Regions from separate parts of the Scandinavium manionii genome, predicted to be linked through region 1. Evidence: predicted binding sites of a transcription regulator. Region 1 holds the regulator's gene; the other holds the start of a gene.
What was found. The regulator LexA, encoded in region 1, represses DNA repair genes until DNA is damaged. The targets are predictions, from matches to a motif close to TNCTGTATGTACATACAGNA.
Positions count from the first base shown of each region.

Region 2: a site for LexA is predicted at 3,995-4,014, ahead of rmuC (DNA recombination protein RmuC). Genes of this name have one in related genera too.

Region 1 is NZ_JALIGC010000038.1:523,863-528,866, forward strand. Features, by position in the region: gene MUU51_RS14340 (conjugal transfer protein TraF) at 1-614, opposite strand, end outside; gene MUU51_RS14345 (cupin domain-containing protein) at 791-1,279, opposite strand; gene zur (zinc uptake transcriptional repressor Zur) at 1,392-1,913, shown strand; gene MUU51_RS14355 (CsbD family protein) at 1,990-2,199, opposite strand; gene dinF (MATE family efflux transporter DinF) at 2,347-3,666, opposite strand; gene lexA (transcriptional repressor LexA) at 3,805-4,413, opposite strand; gene MUU51_RS14370 (diacylglycerol kinase) at 4,523-4,891, opposite strand.
Region 2 is NZ_JALIGC010000028.1:73,929-78,932, forward strand. Features, by position in the region: gene metE (5-methyltetrahydropteroyltriglutamate--homocysteine S-methyltransferase) at 1-1,805, shown strand, start outside; gene MUU51_RS01300 (dienelactone hydrolase family protein) at 2,094-2,903, opposite strand; gene udp (uridine phosphorylase) at 3,157-3,918, shown strand; gene rmuC (DNA recombination protein RmuC) at 4,058-5,004, shown strand, end outside.

The DNA.
Region 1 (5,004 bases):
TCACTACCGTTCAGCACCGCATTGGCTGCCTGGGTGGCGGCAAACGCGTCAGAGTTCTGAATGTTGCGCAGGTAGTCGATATCGCTCTGATCGATGTTCGAACTGGCCCGAGCATGGGCGTAGGCTTTGGTAACGAACGCAAGCGAGACCGCCGAGGTCGGCACGCTCACCGCGATCCCCGCGCCAGCATTTGCCCGCGCCGTTTTGCCACGCAGATCGTCCAGTTGCCCGGCCAGATCCCCCGCCGCACTCTGGAACTGATTTAATGTACCGCCCGGATCCATCAGGATCCCTTGCGGCGTCAGGTTATCGAGTACGCTTTTGTAGTGGTCGATCTCATTGCTGATATCATCTATTTGATCACGAAGATTGTCTTTGTCGGTAATCTGCGCTCCCACAGAGGGAATAACGACAGAGACATCATCATCCGGTTGTGACTTCGCCAGCAGCGCGGGGTTAATCAGCACCGCACTCCCATAGTTCGCCGACGCCACGCCGGTTCCCCCCATTGCATCATTTCTTGCCTCTGACCACGTATTGGCCGCTCCCGCCTGATTTGCCATAAACAGGGAGACAGCCGCAGACACCACAGAATATTTGATATTTTTTTTCACGATATGCTCGTTATTTGCAGATGAACGTTAATCCCCTTTCAGTTATCCGCCGAAAAGGGTCGATCTATTGCTGTGAATAACGATGTAAAAAGCAGTCAATTAGGGTGATTTGAGTTAAGGGGCGCTGTGATAACGTTGGAATATGCGTCGCCCCTCACTATTTATAGAAGAGATTGTTATTTCCGTGAAGGTTTCCCGTCGTGTGGACCAAAAAACTGTGGTGGATGGTCCACCCATCGGTCCTGGCGGGTCGCGGCGTACTCGGGATTTAGCGGATAATATATCCGGTTGTGTTTTTTATTCACTTCACCGACGACCAGTAACTCCACCTCTTCCTCAGTATTATTGATGAAGGTGTGGCAGACACCAGTGCCTGACGGGAATCCCACGCTGTCGCCCGGTTCCAGCTGCCAGAGGTAGCCGTTGATCCACGCCTGAGGGCGGCCTTCAATCACGTAGATAAACTCTTCTTCATCGCTTTCGGCGTGGGGATAGGAGGTGCGTCTGCCAGGTGAAAGACGCTCATGGTGAATGCCGAGACGCATCAGGCCCAACTTGCGGGCCAACGGCGCGCCAACGGAAAACAGCTCTTTGCTATCGGGATAACCGGCGTTATCAGGCTCTTCCAGCTCGCGCCAGTGTCGAATACAGTCTGGTCTTTTCATGGTGTTCCCTCAGGTAGTGATGCGTCAGGTATAGCATACCCTGCAGGTTATCGGCGTTTCGGCCATAACATGATAAAGTAGGCGTTTACTTTACACCCGATTCGAGGCGCCTATGGACCAGACTACTCCACAAGACATGCTCGTGCAGGCCGAAAGGCTTTGCGCACAACGTGGCGTTCGTCTGACACCGCAACGCCTCGAAGTGTTACGCCTGATGACGTTGCAACAGGGCGCCATCAGCGCGTACGACCTGCTGGACCTGCTGAAAGTCAGTGAGCCGCAGGCGAAACCGCCCACCGTTTATCGCGCGCTGGAGTTTTTACTCGAGCAAGGGTTTGTGCATAAGGTGGAATCGACCAATAGCTACGTGCTGTGCCATCTGTTTGATAAACCGTCGCATACGTCGGCGATGTTTATTTGCGATCGCTGTGGCGTGGTGAAGGAAGAAGCGGCTGACGGGGTGGAAGACATTATGCATACGCTGGCAGCCCGCATGGGGTTTGCGCTGCGTCATAATGTGATTGAGGCGCATGGGCTGTGCTCAGGATGTGTCGAAGTGGAAGCTTGCCGCACGCAGGACTGCTGCGGTCATGACCATACGATTCAAATCAAACGAAAACCTGGTCAGAAGTAAGCCCCAGAAAAAGAGTGGGCGGCCTTAAGCCGCCCCGAGGGTTGTACTTCCTGGTACGCACGGCTAGTGCGTTTGATTACCAGCGGTAATCGTTGCGGGTTTCCCAGTCTTTCACTTCGTTCTCGGCCTGATCTTTCGCATAACCGTAACGTTCCTGGATTTTCCCGACCAGCTGGTCACGCTTACCTTCGATAACCGTAAAATCATCATCGGTGAGCTTACCCCATTTCTCTTTCACTTTACCTTTCAGCTGTTTCCAGTTGCCGCCGACTTCGTCTTTATTCATGATCTATTCCTCATCAGTTCGGTGGTGCAGAGTGAAAATACATCGTCCGTTACACCGTTTTCTGCTGGACGTGATAAAGAGTATAGGTAAGCATTTCGCCATCCGGGGATTATTCAGAATCTTTAACCACCAGGTGAAATTAAGCCGTTACGAAAACCACGTTCCTTGCTGCCAGTGACGCCGCCAAATCCACGCCAGAGACAGCCCGCGCAGCGCCAGGAACACCGCCAGCGCCAACCACAATCCGTGGTTACCTAACACCGGCACCGTCAGCAGCGTGAGAGCAAAACCGGCGGCCGCCACCGCCATGCTGTTACGCATTTCCGCCCCGCGCGTTGCGCCGATAAACATCCCGTCGAGCAGATAACACCACACGCCGATCACCGGTAAAACCACCTGCCAGATGACGTAGCGATCGGCCAGCTCGCGCAGTTGGGTTATCGACGTCAGCATCGCGACAATGTGTTCCCCCGCCAAGCAATAAATCAGCGCAAAGGCCAGAGCAACAATTCCGGACTGACGACAGGCCGCTTTCCAGACGTCCAATAGCTGGCTGTCATCCCGCGCGCCGTAAGCCTGGCCGGAATGTGCTTCCACCGCATAGGCGAAACCATCCAGGGCGTAGGCGGTGAAGGTGAGCATTGTCATCAGTACCGCGTTCACGGCGACGATATCGCTGCCCAGCCGTGCGCCAAATACTGTGAGTGCACCAAAACAGAGTTGCAGGAGTAGCGAGCGCAGCATGATGTCGCGGTTCAACGCCAGCAGGCGGCGGATATTGCCTCGCCAGGCCTCTTTGAGCATATCCAGCGATATACCGCGCAGGTGCAGCACGCGCCGTACCATCAGCAAGCCAATGAAAAAGGTCGCGTATTCGGAACACGCTGTCGCCAACGCTGCGCCCTGCACGTTCATGTGCAGGCCCATCACCAGCCATAAATCGAGCACGATGTTTAAGACGTTGCCGACCACCAGCAAAATCACCGGCGCGCGCGCGTATTGCACGCCGAGCAGCCAGCCGAGCAGAACCAGGTTTGCCAGGGACGCAGGGGCACTTAACCAACGGATTTCGAGGAAACGCCGCGCCTGTTCCAGTACGGCATCGCTGCCGCCGACAATGTGCAGCGCCAGGTCAATCAGAGGGGTGCGGAACACAACAATCACCAGGCCCGCCCCCAGCGCCAGCAGCAGAGGCTGTACCAGCGCGCGAGCCAGACGTACAGGGTCTTGAGCGCCGTAGGCCTGTGCGGTGAGGCCGGTGGTGCTCATGCGCAGGAACAACAACAGCATGAACAGGAAACTGGTCGCCATGGAACCGATCGCCACGCCGCCGAGATAAACAGGACTATCAAGATGACCGATGACCGCCGTATCCACCAGACCCAACAGCGGCACGGTGATATTTGAGAAAATCATCGGCAGCGCGAGACGCCACAATGCCTTGTCTGCAGTGGTGAAGAGCGACATGAGAAAACCTGTGATTGTGAATGGGTAAAACGAAGTGACGCCAGAATAGCGCCACTCTTCCCGTCAAAACTTACGTGCTGATGTTCTGGCGATGTATGCCTGAACGCAACGTGAATTATTGAGGGTGTCTAAAGCTAATTACAGCCACTCGCCGTTGCGAATAACGCCAACCGCCAGCCCTTCGATGGAGAAGCTCTGCTGACGCAGATCGACCACAATCGGAGAAAACTCGCTATTTTCAGGCAACAGTTCAACGGTGCTGCCCTGCTTTTTCAGGCGCTTAACCGTCACTTCATCGTCGATACGGGCGACAACGACCTGACCATTACGCACATCCTGCGTTTTATGAACCGCGAGCAAATCCCCGTCGAGAATACCGATATCACGCATCGACATTCCGCTGACGCGCAGCAGGAAATCGGCGCTCGGCTTGAACATCGCCGGGTCAACCTGGTAGTGGCCTTCGATATGCTGCTGTGCCAGCAGGGGTTCACCCGCCGCAACACGCCCGATCAGCGGGATACCGGTTTCTTCTTCTACCAGAAGACGAATGCCACGAGAGGCACCGGAAACAATCTCAAGAACGCCTTTACGTGCCAGCGCTTTCAAGTGCTCTTCAGCCGCGTTCGGGGAACGGAACCCCAAGCGCTGCGCGATTTCCGCACGCGTTGGCGGCATGCCCGTCTGGCTGATGTGATCCCGGATAAGATCGAACACCTCTTGCTGCCTGGTCGTTAACGCTTTCATTCCGCCCCCTGGGTGCATATACAGTTATGCTGTGAGTATATACAGTTAATGGCGAATTTGGAACCGCAAAACGCACAAAAAACCAGACGTTTGCGTAATTCTGCGGGTGTTATCGATAATGCGACCACAACAGCGTTACCCAGGTGAGTAAGGCGACACCAATTGCCAGAAACACCGCGGCGGAACCCATATCTTTTGCACGACCTGACAGTTCGTGGCGTTCCGTCCCAATGCGGTCAACCACCGCTTCAATCGCACTGTTGATAATTTCCACTATCATCACCAGAAGCACTGAGCCAATCAGTAACACTCGGGTGATGGCATCCACATCTAACCAACAGGCGAGAATGATGGCGATAACGGCGGCAACGCCTTCCTGGCGGAACGCGGCTTCGTTTTGCCATGCGGCACGAAAACCTTTCCAGGAGTAGCCTGCTGCTTTGAAGATTCGGGTTAACCCGGTGGTATCATTTGCCATCAAAAGAACCTTTTACATTATTTAGCATCAATGTCACTGCGCGCCTGACGCGGTAGAACAGATATTCTGTGCACTTTCTGTTATCCTTGCGGCGCATTTGCATGATTAACCAG
Region 2 (5,004 bases), on a different contig from region 1:
TGGGCCACAACGTGAAACCGGTGCTGCTTGGCCCGGTGACGTATCTATGGCTGGGCAAAGTGAAGGGTGAGCAGTTCGACCGTCTGAGCCTGCTGAACGATATCCTGCCGGTCTACCAGCAGGTGCTGGCGGAGCTGGCCAAACGTGGCGTCGAGTGGGTACAAATCGACGAACCGATTCTGGTGCTGGAGCTGCCGCGTCCGTGGCTCGATGCGTTCCAACCCGCTTACGATGCGCTCCAGGGGAACACTAAGCTGCTGCTGACCACTTATTTCGAAGGCGTGACGCCGAACCTGAATACCATTACCGCGCTGCCGGTGCAGGGTCTGCATGTCGATCTGGTACACGGTAAAGATGACGTCGCCGAACTGCACAACCGCCTGCCAGCCGAATGGCTGCTGTCTGCGGGTCTGGTGAATGGCCGTAACGTCTGGCGGGCCGATCTCACAGAGAAATACGCACAAGTTAAAGACATCGTCGGCAAACGTGCGCTGTGGGTGGCTTCTTCCTGCTCGCTGCTGCACAGCCCAATCGACCTGAGCGTAGAAACGCGTCTCGATGTGGAAGTAAAAAGCTGGTTCGCCTTCGCGTTGCAAAAGTGTGAAGAGCTGGCGCTGCTGCGTGATGCGCTCAACAGCGGCGACACCGCAGCCATTGCAGAATGGAGCGCGCCGATTCAGGCTCGCCGTCACTCAAGCCGTGTACACAATGCCGCGGTAGAAAAACGCCTGGCAGCCATTACCGCTCAGGACAGCCAGCGCAGCCGGCCTTACGCTGAGCGTGCTGAAGCCCAGCGGGCGCGTTTCAATCTGCCAGCGTGGCCGACTACTACCATCGGCTCTTTCCCGCAGACTACTGAAATTCGCGGCCTGCGCCTCGACTTCAAAAAAGGCGCACTGGATGCCAACAACTACCGCACCGGTATAGCCGAACACATCAAACAGGCGATTGTTGAGCAGGAACGTCTCGGTCTGGACGTACTGGTGCACGGCGAAGCCGAACGTAATGACATGGTGGAATACTTCGGCGAGCATCTGGATGGTTTTGTTTTCACCCAGAACGGCTGGGTGCAGAGCTACGGTTCCCGCTGCGTGAAGCCGCCGGTAGTGATTGGCGACATCAGCCGTCCGGAAGCGATCACCGTTGAGTGGGCGAAATACGCGCAGTCTCTGACCGACAAACCGGTGAAAGGCATGCTGACCGGCCCAGTGACAATTCTGTGCTGGTCGTTCCCGCGTGAAGACGTGACCCGTGAAACCATCGCCAAACAGATTGCCCTGGCTCTGCGTGACGAAGTGGCAGATCTGGAAGCTGCGGGGATCGGCATCATCCAGATTGACGAACCGGCGCTGCGTGAAGGGCTACCGCTGCGTCAAAGCGACTGGGAAGCATACCTGGCGTGGGGCGTGGAAGCGTTCCGCATTAACGCCGCAGTAGCGAAAGATGAAACGCAGATCCATACCCACATGTGTTACTGCGAGTTCAACGACATCATGGATTCCATCGCCGCGCTGGATGCTGACGTTATCACCATCGAAACCTCGCGTTCAGATATGGAGTTGCTGGAGTCGTTCGAAGAGTTCGAATATCCGAACGAAATCGGACCGGGCGTGTATGACATTCACTCCCCGAACGTGCCAAGCGTTGAGTGGATTGAAGCGCTGCTGAAAAAAGCCGCCCAGCGCATTCCGGCTGAACGCCTGTGGGTCAACCCGGATTGTGGCCTGAAAACCCGTGGCTGGCCAGAAACCCGTGCCGCACTGGCGAACATGGTGAAAGCCGCGCAGAATTTGCGTCAGGTTTAAGTGGCGGGCTGCCTGGTGGCGCGTTGCTTACCAGGCCTACAGAATCGATACTTGAGCAGGGCTGTGGGCCCGGCAAGCTTGCGCCGCCGGGCGGTTTTTCTGAAACGTGCTCGTAAAACGGAAAGCAACTCGGATGCAACGCGTAAAACCGCTTTCTTTTTAACCATGCCATTTGCAAGGGGATGGCATTGAGGTCAATCCAACAACCGGGCGTAGGAACCTGTATAAACATAAGTGGGCACAGATTTTTCTGTGTTACAGCAGCGTTGCCGGGCAGTCTGAAAATCGTTATCTCTTCTTCCCGCCGTACTGCGCAAACCACGCCAGCATGCGCTGCCAGCCATCTTTGGCGGATTCTTCGTGATAGCTCGAGCGATAGTCGGCGTTAAATGCGTGCCCGGCATCAGGGTAAACAATAATATCGGCTTTGGCGTTTGCCGCTCGTAACGCCTGACGCATGGTGTCCACGCTCTCTAGCGAAATGCCCGTGTCCTGCCCGCCGTACAGACCCAGCACCGGCGAGGTTAAATCGATAGCGATATCGACTGGATGCTTTGGCGAATTAATCGATTTTTCCCCCACCAGTTTTCCATACCACGCCACCGCTGCTTTCAATTGTGGATTATGCGCCGCGTACAGCCACGCGATACGCCCACCCCAGCAGAAACCGGTGACCAGCAGACGATTGGCGTCACCGCCGTTACGTGAAGCCCAACTGGCAACGTGATCGAGATCGGCCAGCACCTGGGCATCCGGCACTTTCGAGACCAGGCCACTGAACAGCGTGGGGATATCGGCAAAATCATTCGGATCGCCCTGGCGGAAATAGAGCTCTGGCGCAATCGCCAGATAGCCTTCCACGGCCAGACGTCGGCAAATATCGCGAATATGCTCGTGTACGCCGAAAATCTCTTGCACCACAATCACGACCGGCAACGGGCCATCGGCACTTTTCGGGCGAGCGTGAAACGCAGGCATATTTTCACCCTGCGACGGAATAGAGGTTTCACCCGCGATGATGGCATTTTCAGGTGTCAGAATTGAGGTTGAGGCGTGCGGTTCTGCAGCCGGTGCAAAGCCGGGTTGTTTGTTGGTCATGGCATTCTCCGTCCCATCCATTAGCGCAAAGGTAAATATAGCCCGCAGGTTAACAATTCACAGTGCCAGAAAACGGCTATCTTATGTGCAGTGGTTATCGTTATCACTTGTTAATGTGATGTAAATCACTTTTTATAAGAAATTCAATGCAAACTTTTTCGTTCATAGTGACTGATGTCACGAAAATGTGTCCAAGGCTTCGGTAAAGTGCGTTTTTGCTTCTGCTGACAACTCGACCCAGAGAGGAGTTTTTATGTCTAAGTCTGATGTTTTTCATCTCGGCCTCACCAAGAACGATTTACAAGGGGCAACGCTCGCTATCGTCCCGGGCGATCCAGAGCGTGTGGAAAAGATCGCCGCGCTGATGGACAAGCCGGTCAAGCTGGCATCACATCGTGAATTCACCTCCTGGCGTGCAGAGCTGGATGGCAAAGCGGTCATCGTGTGTTCCACCGGTATCGGCGGCCCGTCCACCTCTATCGCGGTTGAAGAACTGGCCCAGCTGGGCATTCGTACTTTCCTGCGCGTGGGCACCACCGGCGCAATTCAGCCAAACATCAGCGTCGGTGATGTGCTGGTGACCACCGCATCCGTACGTCTTGACGGCGCAAGCCTGCATTTCGCACCAATGGAATACCCGGCTGTCGCTGATTTCGCCTGCACCACCGCGCTGGTGGAAGCGGCTAAATCTGTCGGCGCCACGACGCATATCGGTGTGACCGCATCTTCTGACACCTTCTACCCAGGCCAGGAACGTTACGACACCTTCTCCGGCCGCGTCGTTAACCGTTATAAAGGTTCGATGGAAGAGTGGCAGTCGATGGGCGTGATGAACTATGAAATGGAATCCGCCACCCTGCTGACCATGTGTTCCAGCCAGGGCCTGCGCGCGGGCATGGTTGCGGGCGTCATCGTCAACCGCACCCAGCAAGAAATCCCGAACGCGGAAACCATGAAGAAAACCGAAAGCCACGCGGTGAAAATCGTGGTCGAAGCGGCACGCCGCCTGCTGTAATTCCTCTGCTTTATGAAAAGGTCGATGTGTTCGGCCTTTTCTTTTTTGCGTGCATCCTCGCAGGAAAGACCTTTCCAACTGGACGTTTATACAGCACAATTCCATGATGTGCTGGTAAGTCGTTGAGCAGGGGGAAGTAGTGGATATTTCAATCATCATTAGCGCAGTGGCAGCACTGATTGTCGGGGCGGCGTTTGGCTGGTTAGCCAGTAAATCACATGCCGACAGGCTGCGCGCCGATTTCATTGAAGAGCGGCATGAGCTCGACATTGAACTCAACGCGGCGAAGCAACAGCTGGCGCAAAATACCCACTGGCGCGACGAGTGTGAACTGCTGAACAACGAGCTGCGCAGCTTGCGGGAAATTAACACCTCGCTGGAAGCCGATCTGCGTGAAGTCAGCACCCGTCTGGAATCCACACAGCAGCACGCGGAAGACAAAATTCGCCAGATGGTGAACAGCGAGCAGCGCCTGAGCGAGCAGTTTGAAAACCTCGCCAACCGCATTTTCGAGCACAGTAATCGCCGGGTAGACGAACAGAACCGTCAGAGCCTGCACGGTCTGTTGACGCCGCTGCGCGAGCAGCTCGACGGTTTCCGTCGTCAGGTACAGGACAGTTTCGGCAAAGAGGCGCAGGAGCGTCACACCCTGGCCCATGAAATCCGTAATCTTCAGCAGCTGAATGCGCAGATGACCCAGGAAGCGGTAAACCTGACCAAAGCGCTAAAAGGCGATAACAAAACGCAGGGCAACTGGGGTGAAGTGGTGCTCACCCGCGTGCTGGAAGCCTCTGGCCTGCGCGAAGGTCATGAATACCAGACCCAGGTCAGTATCGAAACCGACACTCGCGCCCGCATGCAACCCGATGTGATCGTCCGTCTGCCGCAGGGTAAAGACGTGGTGATCGACGCCAAAATGACCCTTGTGGCCTACGAGCGCTACTTCAACGCTGAAGATGATTACACCCGCGAGGCCGCGCTGCAGGAGCATATTGCCTCGGTGCGCAACCATATTCGCCTGTTGGGCCGCAAAGATTATCAACAGCTACCAGGCCTGCGTTCTCTGGACTACGTGCTGATGTTCAT